Linked DNA regions of Pigmentiphaga aceris. The protein of the gene in region 2 interacts with the protein of the main gene of each other region in a pairwise test. Links are inferred from orthologs where the notes say so. Each region holds a gene or a part of one and is shown on either strand. Other genes may lie near its edges. The genes, in order: leuS and ligA.

What was found.
Region 1: the proteins of ligA (region 2) and leuS interact in binary tests that used the Escherichia coli proteins (3 or more experiments, as listed by UniProt). The link is inferred for Pigmentiphaga aceris from one-to-one orthologs.

The regions. Positions count from the first base shown.
Region 1 is NZ_CP043046.1:3,916,364-3,924,410, forward strand. The notes cover bases 3,142-6,357. They hold leuS (leucine--tRNA ligase), read left to right. Parts: upstream 3,142-3,493; coding sequence 3,494-6,157; downstream 6,158-6,357. Other genes in these bases: budC (meso-2,3-butanediol dehydrogenase), read left to right, coding at 3,142-3,398; FXN63_RS17005 (LPS-assembly lipoprotein LptE), read left to right, coding at 6,175-6,357. Outside these bases: FXN63_RS16990 (UvrD-helicase domain-containing protein), read right to left, coding at 1-2,361; more of budC, read left to right, coding at 2,592-3,141; more of FXN63_RS17005, read left to right, coding at 6,358-6,678; holA (DNA polymerase III subunit delta), read left to right, coding at 6,682-7,770; FXN63_RS17015 (glutamate-5-semialdehyde dehydrogenase), read left to right, coding at 7,907-8,047.
Region 2 is NZ_CP043046.1:2,482,336-2,490,090, forward strand. The notes cover bases 1,813-4,736. They hold ligA (NAD-dependent DNA ligase LigA), read left to right. Parts: upstream 1,813-2,210; coding sequence 2,211-4,262; downstream 4,263-4,736. Other genes in these bases: FXN63_RS10710 (cell division protein ZipA C-terminal FtsZ-binding domain-containing protein), read left to right, coding at 1,813-2,122; FXN63_RS10720 (S-methyl-5'-thioinosine phosphorylase), read left to right, coding at 4,267-4,736. Also shown: chromosome segregation protein SMC, read left to right, coding at 1-915; more of FXN63_RS10710, read left to right, coding at 953-1,812; more of FXN63_RS10720, read left to right, coding at 4,737-5,025; FXN63_RS10725 ([protein-PII] uridylyltransferase), read right to left, coding at 5,110-7,692. UniProt on the Escherichia coli protein: DNA ligase that catalyzes the formation of phosphodiester linkages between 5'-phosphoryl and 3'-hydroxyl groups in double-stranded DNA using NAD as a coenzyme and as the energy source for the reaction.

The DNA.
Region 1 (8,047 bases), 1.4 Mb from region 2 along the record:
CAGTTTCGCCATCGCCAAGGCCAGCGTCTTGGTACCAACATCGGCGAAGCGCACCTGCACCTGAGCATCGGTACCACTGCCGGTCAGGGCCAGGATCACCCCTTCACCAAAGCGAGCGTGCGCCACACTCTGCCCCACCTTGAACATCGTGCCACCCACCTCAACGCCGACCGGCCCATTGCGGCTGCTCGAATAGCCTTGCGACGAACCAAAATAGCCCTGCTCGCGGCTGCGGTTGTGCCAGGTCGTCCCGACCTGCTCAGGGGCAGACTTACCATCGTCCCGCCACGCCGACGTCGCCCACGCAGACCCCACATCCGCCGCCCGCCCCGCCTTCGGCGTCAACCACTTCAACGCCTCGTCGGGCATCTCCGCCAGGAAGCGTGAACGCATGTGATAACGCGTCTGACCGTGCAACATCCGCGTCTGCGAGAAGCTCATATACAGACGCTGACGCGCACGCGTGATCGCCACGTACATCAGGCGGCGCTCTTCTTCCAGACCCGATTGTTCAAGAATGCTGTTCTCGTGCGGGAACAAACCTTCTTCCAGACCCGTGATGAAGACGGCATCGAATTCCAGGCCCTTGGCCGCATGCACCGTCATCAACTGCACGGCATCCTGGCCAGCGCTTGCCTGATTGTCGCCAGCCTCAAGCGCCGCATGCGACAGGAAACCCGCCAGCGGAGACGGAATGTCCTGGGCCAGGTCCGGCACCAAGGCACCTGCCTCGTCTTCGGGGTCGGGCAAACCTTGATCGGCATCGTTGATGCCCACCGTGCTGCCTTCGATCACGCCATCCTGACGATCCGGGTCGCGCATGTGGCCAGCTTCCGAGGCAAATGCAGCGGCGGCGTTCACCAGTTCGCGCAAGTTCTCGACGCGTTCGGCACCTTCTCGTTCGCCCTGGTAATGCGTGACCAGGCCACTGGCCTCGATCACGTGTTCCACCACTTCGTGCAGTTGCATGCCCTGCGTGTCGAAGCGCATCTGGTCGATCAGCATCGAGAAGCGCACCAGCGCGCTGCCGCCACGGCCCGGCACGCGGGCCACGGCAGAATACAGGCTGCCGTTCAGTTCACGGGCCAAGTCGGCTTGCTGTTCAAGCGTGCGTGCGCCAATGCCGCGTACCGGGAAGTTGGCGACGCGCATCCAGGCGGTGTCATCGTGCGGATTTTCCATCAGGCGCAGGTAGGCCAGCGCGTGCTTGATTTCCTGGCGTTCGAAGAAGCGCAGACCGCCGTAGACCTTGTAGGGAACGCCTGCCGAGAACAAGGCGTGCTCGACCACCCGCGACTGCGCGTTGCTGCGATACAGAATGGCAATGTCGCTGCGCAGGCGGCCTTCACCGATCAAGGAGCGGATTTCTTCCATGATGAAATGCGCTTCCTGGTTGTCCGACCCGGCTTCATACACACGGATCGGTTCACCATGCCCTTGATCGGTCCACAGGTTCTTGCCCAGACGGGTGCCGTTGTTCTGAATCAGCGCGTTGGCAGTGTCCAGAATGTGCCCATGCGAGCGATAGTTCTGCTCAAGCTTGATCACTGCACCGTGTGCGAATTCGTGTTCGAACTCGGCCATGTTGCCCACGTTGGCACCACGGAAGGCATAGATCGACTGGTCGTCGTCACCCACCGCAAACACGGCTGCACCGCCACCGGCCAGCAGTTTCAGCCAGCGGTACTGCAAGGTGTTCGTATCTTGAAACTCGTCGACCAGAATGTGACGGAAGCGCCGCTGGTAATGCTCACGAATCGGCGCGTTGCGTGCCAGCAGTTCGTAGGAACGCAGCAGCAGCTCGGAAAAATCAGCCACCCCTTCACGCTGGCATTGCGTGTCGTACAAGTCGTAAAGCTCGACCATGCGGCGCGTGAACGCGTCATGGGCCTCTACGTCGCCTGCGCGCAGGCCAGCTTCCTTGTTGCCGTTGATAAATTGCTGCAACTGCTTGGGCGGATATTTCTCATCGTCAACGTTGGCGGCCTTCAGCATGCGCTTGATCGACGCCAGTTGATCGGCAGTATCCAGAATCTGGAAGGTTTGCGGCAGGCCGGCGTCGCGGTGATGCGCGCGCAGCAAGCGGTTGCACAGACCGTGGAAGGTGCCGATCCACATGCCGCGCGTGTTGATCGGCAGCATGGCAGACATGCGCGTCAGCATTTCACGCGCTGCCTTGTTGGTGAAAGTCACGGCCAGCAGGCTGTGCGGCGTGGCACGGCCGGTCTGGATCAGCCAGGCCATGCGCGTGGTCAGCACCCTGGTCTTGCCGCTCCCGGCCCCGGCGAGCACCAGCGCATGGCGCGGCTCCAGCGTGACAGCGGCAAGTTGCGGGGGGTTCAGATTGGCAAGCAGGGACATGGCGGGACCGACAAAAAAGACAGAGAGAGCGCCGGGCAGTCTAGCACCTGACGACCGGCCGACTGTGGCCGCCCCGGTCCTGCTTGTCCTTCTGGCAGCACCGATTCGCTCCCAACAACGGGAACAGCTCTTGCGCCAGGGATAACCCTTTGCCGTGCGAAGTAAGGCCTTCCGTGGAACCTTCACCGAGGCCTTGCCACCGCGGCCAATCCGAGCAGGAGTTGTCACGCATGAGATTTGCAAACAAGACGGTCATTGTCACCGGCGCGGGATCGGGCATTGGTGAAGGCGCAGCGCGCCGCTTCTCCCACGAAGGTGCCAAGGTGGTGCTGGTTGGCCGAACCAAGGAAAAGCTTGAAAAGATCGCATCCAGCCTGCCAGCAGACCGCACGCTGGTCCATGTTGCCGACGTATCACAGGAAATCGAAGTGAACGCGCTGATCTCAGCCGTGGTCACGAAGTTCGGCAGCATCGACGTGGTGGTCAATGCAGCCGGCGTATTTGCGGGCAGCACCATTACCGAATCCACCACGGAAGACTGGCGCAAGGTCATGTCCAACGATGTGGACAGCATCTTCTTCATGTGCCGGGCCGCCATGCCGCACCTGATCCAAAGCAAGGGCAACATCGTGAACATCTCGTCGGTGTCGGGCATGGGTGGCGACTGGAATTCCAGCCTTTACAACGCGGCCAAGGGCGCGGTCACCAATTTCACACGCTCGATTGCGATGGACTACGGCCGTCAAGGGGTCCGGGTCAATGCCATCTGCCCGAGCATGACCATGACCGACATGACGCAGGACATGCTGGACAAGCCCGAACTGATGGAAAGCTTCAAGGAACGCACGCCACTGTGGGGGCCAGCCACGCCTGAAGATATCGCCGGACCGATCGCTTTTCTGGCCAGCGACGACGCCCGATATGTCACGGGTGTGAACCTGCCGGTTGATGGCGGCGTGACGGCAGCCAACGGTCAGCCGCCGCAGGGTGGAGCTCGGCCCTATAATGCTGGGTTAGGTCGCGCGGCCTACTCGTGATGATGTTCTCCGGGGGCCGCGCCCACGCCTCGCGTCCCGGCCGCCGTGCACGGGATGGACGCATTTCCTTGATCGCAGCCCAGCCCCCGGAAACCATGCAGGAACGCTACCACCCCGCCGAGGTCGAATCGGCCGCCCAGCAACACTGGAACGCCACCAACGCCACGTTGACCACCGAACACGCCAAGCGCCCGGACGGCTCTGAGAAGCCCAAGTTCTACGCTTGCTCCATGCTGCCCTACCCCAGCGGCAAGCTGCACATGGGCCATGTGCGCAACTACACCATCAACGACATGATGGCCCGTTATCTGCGGATGACCGGCCACAACGTATTGATGCCCATGGGCTGGGACGCCTTCGGCCTGCCCGCCGAAAACGCCGCCATGGACAAGGGCATCGCGCCCGCCAAGTGGACGCGCCAGAACATCGCCGACATGAAGGCGCAGATGCAACCGCTGGGCCTGTCGATCGACTGGTCGCGCGAGCTCGCCACCTGCGACCCCGAGTACTACAAGTGGAACCAGTGGTTCTTCCTGAAGATGCTGGAAAAGGGCATCGCGTACAAGAAGACCCAGGTCGTCAACTGGGACCCGATCGACCAGACCGTGCTGGCCAACGAACAGGTCATCGACGGCCGTGGCTGGCGCTCTGGTGCCGTGGTGGAAAAGCGCGAAATCCCGGGCTACTACCTGGCCATCACGCAATACGCTGACGAACTGCTGGACAACGTGTCCGACCCGGCTGCCCCCGGTTACCTGCATGGCTGGCCCGAGCGTGTGCGCCTGATGCAGGAACACTGGATCGGCAAGAGCCAGGGCGTGCGCTTCGCCTTCCCGCATGACATCAAGGACGCCGACGGCAAACTGGTGCAAGACGGCAAGATGTACGTCTTCACCACCCGTGCCGACACCATCATGGGCGTGACCTTCTGCGCCGTGGCCCCCGAGCACCCCATTGCAACGCTGGCCGCCGCGACGAACCCGACGCTGGCCGCGTTCATCGAGGACTGCGCACAAGGCGGTACCTCGGAGGCCGAAATGGCCACGAAGGAAAAGGAAGGCGTGCCGACCGGCTTCTTCGTGACCCACCCGCTGACCGGCGCGCAAGTGCCGGTGTGGGTCGGCAACTACGTGCTGATGGGTTATGGCGACGGCGCTGTCATGGGCGTCCCCGCCCACGACGAGCGCGACTTCGCCTTCGCCCGCAAATACAGCCTGGAGATCAAGCAGGTCGTGGCCGTCGAAGGCCAGCAATACAGCGACCAGGCTTGGCAAGAGTGGTACGGCGACAAGCAGCGCGGCGTCTTGGTGAACTCGGGTGAGTACACCGGCCTGGGTTATGCAGCCGCCGTCGACGCAATTGCCGCCGCCATCACGGTCAAGGAATTGGGCGAGAAAAAGACCACCTGGCGTCTGCGCGACTGGGGCGTGAGCCGCCAGCGCTACTGGGGCACGCCGATCCCGATCATCCACTGCGCCGATTGCGGCGACGTGCCGGTGCCCGAGAAAGACCTGCCGGTGATCCTGCCGGAACACCTGATCCCCGATGGCAGTGGCAACCCGCTGAACAAGGACGACGCGTTCCTGAACGTGGCGTGCCCGCACTGTGGCAAGCCGGCCAAGCGCGAAACCGACACGATGGATACCTTCGTGGACTCGGCCTGGTATTACATGCGCTATACCTGCCCGGACAGCGCCAACGCGATGGTCGATGCACGCAACGATTACTGGTCGCCGATGGACCAGTACATCGGTGGCATCGAACACGCCGTGCTTCACCTGCTGTATGCGCGCTTCTGGACCAAGGCCATGCGCGACATTGGCCTGATCAAGTACGACGAGCCGTTCACCAAGCTGTTCACGCAGGGTATGCTGCTCAATGAGTCGTATTTCCGCGAAGAGCCGAATGGCAAGAAGCGCTGGTTCTACCCCAGCGAAGTGGAAGTCACCCACGACGAGCGCGGTGCCCCGGTCAGCGCAGTTGCGCGCGCCGACGGCCAGCCGGTGCAGATGGGCGGCATCGAAAAGATGTCGAAGTCCAAGAACAACGTGGTGGAACCGGGCGACATCATCAGCCGCTTCGGTGCCGACACGGCACGCCTGTTCACCATGTTCGCAGGTCCCCCGGACCAAAGCGCGGCATGGTCCGACACCGGTGCCGAAGGCACGGCACGTTATCTGCGTCGCGTCTGGACCTTTGCCCATCGCCAAGCCGATGTCGTGCGTGAAGCGGGTGACGATTTCACCGGCATCAGCCCGGCCGGTGCACGCCTGCGCCGTGACATCCACTTGCTGCTGCGCACGGTCGGCCATGACTACGACCGCCTGCAATACAACACCGTGGTGTCTGGCACCATGAAGCTGCTGAATGCACTGGACGACGCCACGCTGACCGATTCGCCGGCCGACCGTGCTGCCCTGCGCGAAGGTACCGGCATTCTGTTGCGTGCGCTGTACCCGGGCGCACCGCACATCACCCACGCGCTGTGGCAGGAGCTTGGCTTCGGCACGCGCATCGGTGATCTGATCGATGCACCGTGGCCGCAGGTCGACGAAGCCGCGCTGGTGCAGGACGAGATCGAGCTGGTGTTGCAGGTCAACGGCAAGATGCGTGGTTCGGTCACCGTGCCCGCAGCGGCCGACAAGGACGCCATCGAAGCCGCCGCCCGCGCACACGAGGCGGTCGAGAAATTCCTCGAAGGTCGTCCGCCCAAGCGCGTTATTGTGGTGGCCGGCAAACTTGTCAACGTGGTGGGATGATGGTCAAACGGTTTGAGATGGATCCGGCACGACGCACGGTGTTGCGCACCGCGCTGGCGCTCGGCATGACCGCAGCGCTGGCCGGTTGCGGCTTCGCGCTGCGCGGCCAGGCCACCCTGCCCTACAAGACGATTTACCTGGGTTTCTCGGGTAACAACGAACTTGGCGCAAACCTGCGACGCAACATCCGCTACACCTCCAGCACCGAAGTGGTTGATCGGCCGCAGGACGCAGAAGCGCTGTTCCAGATGATGAGCGAAGAGCGTCAGAAGATCATTCTGACGCTCGACGGTCAGGGTCGGGTACGCGACTACGAGCTGATCTACCGCGTGGTCTTCCGCGTGCATGACGGCAAGGGTCGCGAATTCATGCCGCCGACCGAAATCAGTCTGCGCCGTGAAATCTCGTTCAACGACAGCGCACTGATGGCCAAGGAATCGGAAGAACGCCTGATCTACCGCGAGATGCAGGCTGACCTGGTGCAGCAGATCATGCGTCGCATGGAAGCGCAGGGCCGCTGATTCATGGGTGTGTCATTACGCGCGGAGCAATTGGCTGCCCGGCTCAAACCGGGCGAGCCTTTGTCGTCGCTCTACACCGTTACCGGCGACGAAGCCCTGCTTGTCATCGAAGCCATGGATGCGCTGCGGGCGGCTGCGCGCGCGGCCGGCCACCTTGAACGTGAGGTGGTAGTCGCCGATGCGCGTACCGACTGGACCACGGTCCTGGCCGGTACGCAGTCGATGTCGCTGTTCGGTGAACGGCGCATTCTTGAGCTGAAGCTGCCGGGTGGCAAACCCGGCAAATCAGGCGGCGATGTCATTGCGCGTCTGGCGGCCGATTGCGGCACCAAACCGCCGGGCACCGCCGACTGCATCACGCTGGTGATGCTGCCGCGCATCGACAAGACCGGTCGCGCAACACCGTGGTTCACCGCACTGGCCGCGCATGGCGTGGTGGTGGAAGTACCCACCATTGATCGCAATGCGCTGCCGGACTGGATCGGCCTTCGTCTGGCAGCCCAGCAACAACGCGCCCGTGGCCCGGTATTGCAATGGATGGCCGAACGGGTCGAGGGCAATCTGCTGGCCGCGCATCAGGAAATCCAGAAGCTGGGTTTGCTGTATCCGGAAGGCGATCTGAGCCTGGAACAGGTGCAGGATGCCGTCGCCAACGTGGCCCGCTACGACGTGTTCACCTTGCGTGACGCAATGCTTGCGGGTGATGCCACGCGCGTGGTGCGCACGCTTGACGGCTTGCGCGCTGAAGGTGAAGCACTGCCGCTGGTGCTGTGGGCAGTTGGCGAGGAAATTCGCCTGCTGGCCCGCCTGGCCGAAGCGCGTGCACAAGGCCAGAACCTGAGCGCATTGATGCGCAGCCTGCGTTTCTTCGGACCGCGTGAGCGCCTGGCCGAACAGGTGCTTGACCGGGTGGCTCCAAACGCCTGGCCTGCCGCGGTTCGACATGCCCACGAAGTCGACAAGATGATCAAGGGTTTGTCGGTGCCCGGGCGCTTGGCAGACCCGTGGCACGAAATCACCCGACTTGCCCTGCGACTGGCCGCACGCCCGTCGCGCCAGACACCACGCCGACCTCCGCGCCCTGCAGCCTGACCGGCAGTTTTCCCAAAGCGCTTACACTCGGTAAGCGCCCGGCTCGGCCGCTTGATTTGCCGGCTTACTTGCCACCTCAATTGCCGCCACCCGCCGCCCTTTCCAACAGCAGACCCAGACACGTCCGCCGACGACCATGAAATCTCTCGACATCTCCGAATACATGACGCAGCTCGGTACGCGAGCACGCGCAGCATCGCGCGCCATCGCCCGAGCTGACGACACTGCCAAGTCAGGTGCCCTGCGCGCCATCGCACGTGGCCTGCAAGCCAATCGC
Region 2 (7,755 bases):
CTGGCGCGGGCGCGCACTGAACTCGACACCTTGACGGCACAACTGCGCGATGCCGACGAACAGCGCCTGACGCTGGAACGCTCACTTGAACCGCGCCGGGCACGTATTACCGAATTGCAGTTGAAAGAACAGGCCGCGCGTCTGGCGCAAGAGCAGTTTGCTGAACAACTGACTGCGCAGCAGGTCGATGTTCATGGGCTGGGCGTGCAGCTGGATGCCTTGCCGCGTGAGTGGCAGCGGGCGGCGTGGTTGCAGTCCGAATTGGGCCGCATCACGCAGGAAATCGCCTCGCTGGGGGCGGTCAACCTGGCGGCGCTGGAAGAATTGACCATTGCGCGCGAGCGCAAACGCTTCCTGGACGAGCAGCACGCGGACGTTTTACTGGCAATTGACACCCTGGAAGACGCGATTCGGAAGATTGATCGTGAAACCCGACAATTGCTGCAAGAAACCTTTGATACGGTTAATCGTCACTTCGGTGAACTGTTTCCGTTACTGTTTGGTGGAGGCGAGGCACGTCTGCAAATGACGGGCGATGAAATTCTCGATTCGGGCGTGCAAGTGATGGCGCAGCCGCCGGGAAAACGAAACAGCACAATTCACCTGTTATCGGGTGGCGAGAAGGCGTTGACCGCGACGGCGCTGGTGTTTTCGATGTTCAAGTTGAATCCGGCTCCGTTCTGCCTGCTTGACGAGGTGGATGCGCCGCTGGACGATGCGAATACCGAGCGTTACGCGAATCTGGTCAAGCGCATGAGCGAACATACGCAGTTCCTATTCATATCCCATAACAAAATCGCAATGGAAATGGCCCATCAATTGGTCGGTGTGACGATGCAGGAGCAAGGCGTGTCGCGTATCGTAGCCGTCGACATTGACTCGGCCATGCAATTGGCGATCGAAGACGCTGCCTGAGGGCGGCGCACAAACCACGGAACTCTGGACATCTGGCATGAGTGATTTACAGATCGGATTGATCGCATTGGGCGCGTTGGCGATCCTGATTATTCTCTGCATCAACTGGTGGCAGGACCGCCGCGCTCGCACGCAGATGCAGGCGCGCTTCCCGGTCGGCGAGCATGATGCACTGCTGAAAGACGCCGCACCGGCACCGTTCACCGAGATCCAACGACGCGAACCGAACTTCGGTGCACAACAGGCGGCAGCTGCCGCGGCTGCTGCGGCAAAGGGTGCTCCTGCGGCCAAGCCGGAACGTGCCGAGCCGGTTGTCTCCAGTGTTGAAGAGGACCTCAATGCAACGGTCTTGCCGGTCGATGAAGCTGCGTTGGCACCGGAAGTGGTGCAGCACGACGCCGACGAGCCCGATGCTGCCTGCGAAGCCGTGATCGACGTGGTCTTCAACGAGCCGGTGGCCGGCGACGAACTCGCCCCGTTCACGCTTGGCCTGCGCCATGCCGGTCACAAGCCCCTGCGCCTGTTCGCCGAAACGGCAGGTGGTTCGCACCACGCGTCACTTCGCCCGGACGCACGTTATGCCTCGCTGCAGGTTGCTGTGTTGCTGGCCAATCGCAGCGGCCCGCTGACCAGCGGCGAGTGGGCCGAAGCCCTGTCGCGTGCGCGGGTGCTGGCCGATCAGTTCGAGGGCAACGTCGAAGCGCCGTCCGAGCCGGCCGTGTTCGAGCATGCCCGCCAGCTTGATGCCGTATGCGCCGCGCTGGATGTGCAGGTTGGCCTGACGCTGGTGGCACGCACCGAGCGCTGGAGCGCGTCCGACGTCTTGACCGCCGCTCACCAAGTGGGCTTCGCACCGCTGTATGACGGTCGTCTGCCGTTCCTGGACAAGCAACAACGCGTGCGTTTCACGCTCACGCGCGGCGACAACCTGTCCTTTGAATCTGCTGCCAACACGACGATCAGCCAACTGAACCTGTTGCTGGATGTACCGCGCAGCCCGGCCGATCCGACCGCATTCAGCCAGATGGCGGCTGTGGCACGTCGTCTGGCTGCGGTCTTGAGTGCAGACGTGGTCGACGATGGCGGCCGTCCGCTGGCCGACGGTGCGGTGACGGCAATCGATCGCCAATTGCTTGAACGCGTCGAGCGGCTTGAAAAAGCAGGGCTCGAAGCAGGGTCGGTGCGTGCACGCCGGGTCTTCGGATAATTGTTCAGAATGAATTTTTCGGGGCCGTACCCGTGCATCTTCCTGCGGGATGATGCACGGGCGGCCCCGATTGTTTTACGGATGTCGCATGACTGATCTGCCTGCCGGCCAGGATGCCGAAACCCTTGCACGCACCCGCGTGACAGCGTTGCGCGAGGATATCGAAGCACATAACCACCGTTATCACGTGCTCGATGCACCGATCATCAGCGATGTCGAATACGACAAGCTGTTCCGCGAGTTGCAGGCGCTGGAAGCCGAATTCCCGCTGTTGGCCGATCCTGATTCGCCCACGCAGCGCGTAGGTGCCGCGCCGCTAGCCCAATTCGACGTGGTGCGTCACCGTGTGCCCATGCTGTCCTTGGGCAATGGTTTTGAAGACGCGGACGTAGAGAGTTTCGATGCACGTGTGCGTGACGGCCTGGATCGTGATTCTGTCGATTACGCCTGTGAATTGAAATTCGATGGCCTGGCGATCAGTCTGCGTTATGAAAACGGCCGTTTTGTGCAAGCCGCGACGCGCGGTGATGGTGAGGCTGGAGAAGACGTCACCGCCAATATCCGCACCTTGCGTGGCATTCCACTGAAACTGCGCGGCGAAGCACCTGCCGTGCTGGAAGTGCGCGGTGAAGTGCTGCTGTTCCGCGAAGATTTTGCCAAGTTGAATGCCGCCCAGGGCGAGCGCGGTGAGAAGGTGTTCATCAATCCCCGCAATGCCGCGGCCGGCAGCCTGCGTCAGCTTGACCCGCGCATCACCGCGCGCCGTCCGCTGCGTTTCTTTGCGTATGGCTGGGGCGAGATCGAAGGCCAGGTGCCGCACACCACGCACAGCGCGATGATGGGCTGGCTGGAAGCGCTTGGATTCCCGGTCAATGGCGAGCGCAAGGTCGTCACAGGTGCGCAAGGTTTGCTGGAATTCTACCGAGACATCCAGACGCGTCGTCCTGATCTGGCCTACGACATCGACGGTGTCGTCTACAAGGTGGACAGCCTGGCCGCGCAACGCACGCTGGGCTTTGTTTCGCGCGCACCGCGCTTTGCACTGGCGCACAAATTCCCGGCCGAAGAAGCCACCACCGAGCTGCTGCGGATCGAGTTCCAGGTGGGGCGCACCGGTGCAATCACGCCGGTTGCGCGACTGGCCCCGGTGTTTGTCGGTGGCGTCACTGTGACCAACGCAACGCTGCACAACGAGGGTGAAATCCATCGCAAGGATGTGCGTGCGGGCGACACCGTGGTGGTGCGACGCGCGGGCGATGTGATCCCCGAAGTCGTTGCCCCCGTGCTCGAAAAACGCCCGGACGGGGCGGTGCCGTTTGTGATGATCAGCCAGTGCCCGGTGTGCGGCTCGGCGGTTGAAAAGCCCGAAGGCGAGATCATTGCCCGCTGTACTGGTGGCCTGTTCTGCGCAGCCCAGCGCAAGCAAGCCGTGTTGCATGCGGTGCAGCGCCGCGCCTTGGATATCGAAGGCCTGGGTGAAAAGCTGATCGATCAACTGGTCGACACCGATCGCGTCAAGACGCTGGCAGACCTGTTCACGCTGAATGCCGAGACTCTGGCCGAACTGCCGCGCATGGGTGCCAAGTCTGCCGAGAATGTGGTGGCTGCCATTCAAGCCGCACGCACGCCGCCCCTGGGGCGTTTCCTGTTCTCGCTGGGCATTCGCCACGTGGGCGAATCCACCGCGCGCGACTTGGCCAAACGCCTGGGCTCGCTGCAAGCGGTGATGGACGCAAGCGAAGCGACTTTGCTGGAAGTGCCTGACGTCGGCCCGATCGTGGCCGCATCGATTCATCGTTTCTTTGCCGAAGCCCATAACCGCGAAGTCGTGCAGGCCTTGCTCGACAACGGCGTGACACCGGGCCAGGAAACCGTGGCAGCAAGCGGTGGTGGCGCGCAAGGCGTACTGGCCGGCAAGACGCTGGTGCTGACCGGCAGCCTGCCAACGCTGTCACGCGATCAGGCCGCCGAGCTGATTCAAGGTGCGGGCGGCAAGGTCAGCGGTTCGGTATCGAAGAAGACCCACTATGTGGTGGCTGGCGAAGATGCCGGCAGCAAACTCACCAAAGCTCAGGAACTGGGCGTGACCATTCTGGACGAGGACGGGCTGCACGCCTTGCTCGCCGGATCGACGGAGTAGACGCATGTACGCAATTATCGGGGGCAGTGGGCTGTATCAGCTGGCCGGCTTCCAGGCGACCCGCCGTCAGGTCGTCCGCACACCTTATGGCGAGCCGTCGGGTGCCTTGACCTTCGGCCGCATCGGCGATGGCGACGAACTGGTTTTCCTGGCGCGTCACGGTTATGGCCACACGCAGGCCCCGCATCGAATCAATTACCGCGCCAATCTGTGGGCCTTGAACGAAGTCGGTGTGGAAAAAATTCTGTCTGTGGCCACGGTTGGTGGTGTGTCGCCGGACTGCGGCCCGGGTCAGTTGGTGGTGCCAGATCAGATCATCGACTACACCTACGGCCGCGCCAACACCTTCTTCGATGGCGGCGATCAGCCGGTCGTCCATGTCGATATGACCTTGCCGTATTCGGAAGTCGTTCGACAGGAATTGTTGCAGGCCGCAAAAAGTGTCGTTGCCATTCGCGATGGCGGCGTTTACGGCTGCACCCAAGGCCCACGTCTGGAAACCACCGCCGAAATTCGCCGTCTGGCGCGTGATGGCGTCGATATCGTTGGCATGACCGGCATGCCGGAAGCTGCGCTGGCTCGCGAGCTTGATCTGCACTATGCGGCATTGTGCGTGGTAACCAATCACTCGGCTGGGGTGGGCAGCAGTCTGACCGAAATCTCGCTCGACGATATTCGCGTGACGCTGGATCACACCATGCAGTCGGTGCATCGCATTCTGGGGCAGATGTTGGGACAGCCGCTGGTCAATCGCGATAGTTGATTTCAACGGCCACGATGACAAAAGGGTGCCGATCGTTGATCCGCACCCTTTGTCATTTGCAGCACTGATTACTCGAAGCCTCGACTACAGCGCTTCCAGCAAATCCTTTTCGAACTGACGCTGTCCGCGCGGGCTGTTCAAGGTCTGTCCGCCAATCAGGAAGGTATCTTCGACCCGCTCGCCCAGCGTCAACACCTTCGCCGTCTGCAGCGTGATCTTGTGCTGGCCAAAGGTGCGTGCCAAGGCATACAGCAAGCCATTTCGGTCTGTGGTGATCACCGACAGAATCCAGAACTGATTGCGCTCATCGGGACGAAGCTCCACGCTTGGCTGCACCGGGAACAGGCGCGACTGGCGTGAGGCTCGGCCCGCCACCGGCTCGCAGATCGTGGAAGTCGAACCGGCAAGCTCGCTGCTCAAGGCATGCGCCAATTCGTGTTCCACCAGGGTGGTCATCGCCCGGTGATCGCTGGCACTGCCCGGTGCCAGCACCATGAAGGTGTCCAGCGCCCAGCCGTGGCGGGTGGTGTGGATGCGCGCATCCTGCACGCTCAGGTTCTTGCCGGCCAGGTACGCGCAAATGCGCGCGAACAGATCCGGCTGATCGCGCACATACACCATGATCTGCAAGCCCACGCCTGCCGGGCCCAGACGGGCGCGCACGACGGCTTCTTCGTTGTTGACCTTGTTGTACAGGTGGCGGGTCTGCCAGGCGATGTCATCGGCCTCGTGGCGCAGGAAATACGCCACATCGAGCTGTTTCCAGAACGCATCCCGTGCGTCGTCGCGCAGACCGCGCAGCCGCAGCAATCGTAGCGCTTCCTGCCTTCTGGCTTCCAGTACGGTGTTGGAATCGACGCGTTCGCCGCCCAGCGCGCGCATGGTCAGGCGGTACAGGTTCTCCATCAGCTGCGCTTTCCAGGCGTTCCACACCTTCGGGCTGGTGCCACGCACGTCCGCCACCGTCAGCAGATACAGACCGGTCAGCTTGCGCTGATCGCCCACCAGGGCGGCAAAATCGTTGATGGTGTCGGGGTCGGACAAGTCCTGCTTTTGTGCCACGCTGGACAGCATCAGGTGATTGCGTACCAGGAATTCGATCAGCTCCGCGTCTTCCGCCGCTAAGCCGTGGTCGCGGGCAAAACGCCGCACTTCCACTGCGCCAAGCACCGAATGGTCGCCGCCACGCCCCTTGGCAATATCGTGGAACAGAGCAGTGGCATACAGCAACCAATGGCGGTCGAAGTCCAGCATCAGCTGGCTGCAGAACGGGTATTCGTGCGCGTGCTCCGGCATCGTGAAACGACGCAGGTTGCGGATCACCATCATCGTGTGCTGATCGACGGTGTACACGTGGAAAAGATCGTGCTGCATCTGCCCGACAATGCGTCGGAAGGGCGGCAAGTAGCGCGGCAGGATGCTCAGTTCGTTCATGCGCCGCAACTCGTGCACGATGCCGCGCGGCTGCTGCAGAATTTCCAAAAACAGCTTGCGATTCACCGGGTTGCGCCGAAACTGCGCATCGATACTGCCCTTGGCGTGCCAGATCGCGCGCAGCGTGCGTGCCGACATGCCTTTCAGCGATGAGTGCTGCTGCATCAACAGGAAGGCGCGCAGCAACAGCGTCGGATTGCGGGCAAAGGCGTCGTCTTGGCGCACATCCAGGCGGTCGTGCAGGCTCTGGAAGTCCTCGTCGATATCGACAGCGGCTTCGCCCGGCCGTGGGAACAGTCGCTCTTCCAGGTTCTGCACCAGGATCGTGTTCAGCTGGGTGACCAGCTTGGCGGCCCAGTAGTAGCGTTGCATCAGCACTTCGCTGGCACGCCGCGTAGGTGTGCCCACGATGCCGTAGGCGGTTGCCAAGGTCGATTGCACGTCGAACAGCACACGATCTTCGCGACGATTGGTGGTCAGGTGCAGTTCAATGCGCAGACGCTTGAAGGCTTGCTCGGCACGTCGAAGCTGGCGGGCTTCATCAGGCGTCAGCAAGCCTGCCCGGGCGATCTGGCTCCAGCTTTTGCCATAGCCGGCAGCGCGTGCCGCCCACAGGATTACCTGCAGGTCACGCAGGCCGCCGGGGGATTCCTTGCAATTGGGTTCCAGCGAGTAGGGCGTGTCCTGGTACTTCGTGTGCCGCTGCTGCATTTCCAGACGCTTGGCGCGGAAAAACGCGCGCGGGTCCAGGTGTTCGCGCATGGCGGCTTCCAGGCGACGAAACAGCGCCCGGCTGCCCGCCAGATAACGGGTTTCCAACAGCGCGGTTTCCACCGTGATGTCTTGCTCTGCCTCGGAAATGCATTGGGCAATCGTGCGCACGCTGTAGCCGGGCTCAATCCCCATGTCCCACAGCGCGGTCACCAGATTGGCGATCAGCGTCTCGTCGTCGGGCGAAGGCTCGCGGGCAAGCAGGACCAGCACGTCAACGTCGGAAAACGGGTACAGCTCACCGCGCCCATAACCGCCAACCGCGCCCAACACGGCACCGGGCGGCAGCGGCATGATCTGCAGCAAATCGATCAGCGCGTGGTCGACCACCCTGCGCAGGGCGGTCAACAGCGTATCGGGACGCAGATGCGTGCGGAAAGCGGCGATGGCTTCGGCGCGTTGTGTCTGCAGGCGTGCACGCAGGGCCGGCACACTGCTGGCCGGTTGAGTCAGATCGTTCATCGCAGTCTCTCCATCTGCGGCACCATGACGGCAGATGCCGGCCACCTGGGTAGCCGGTCTGGT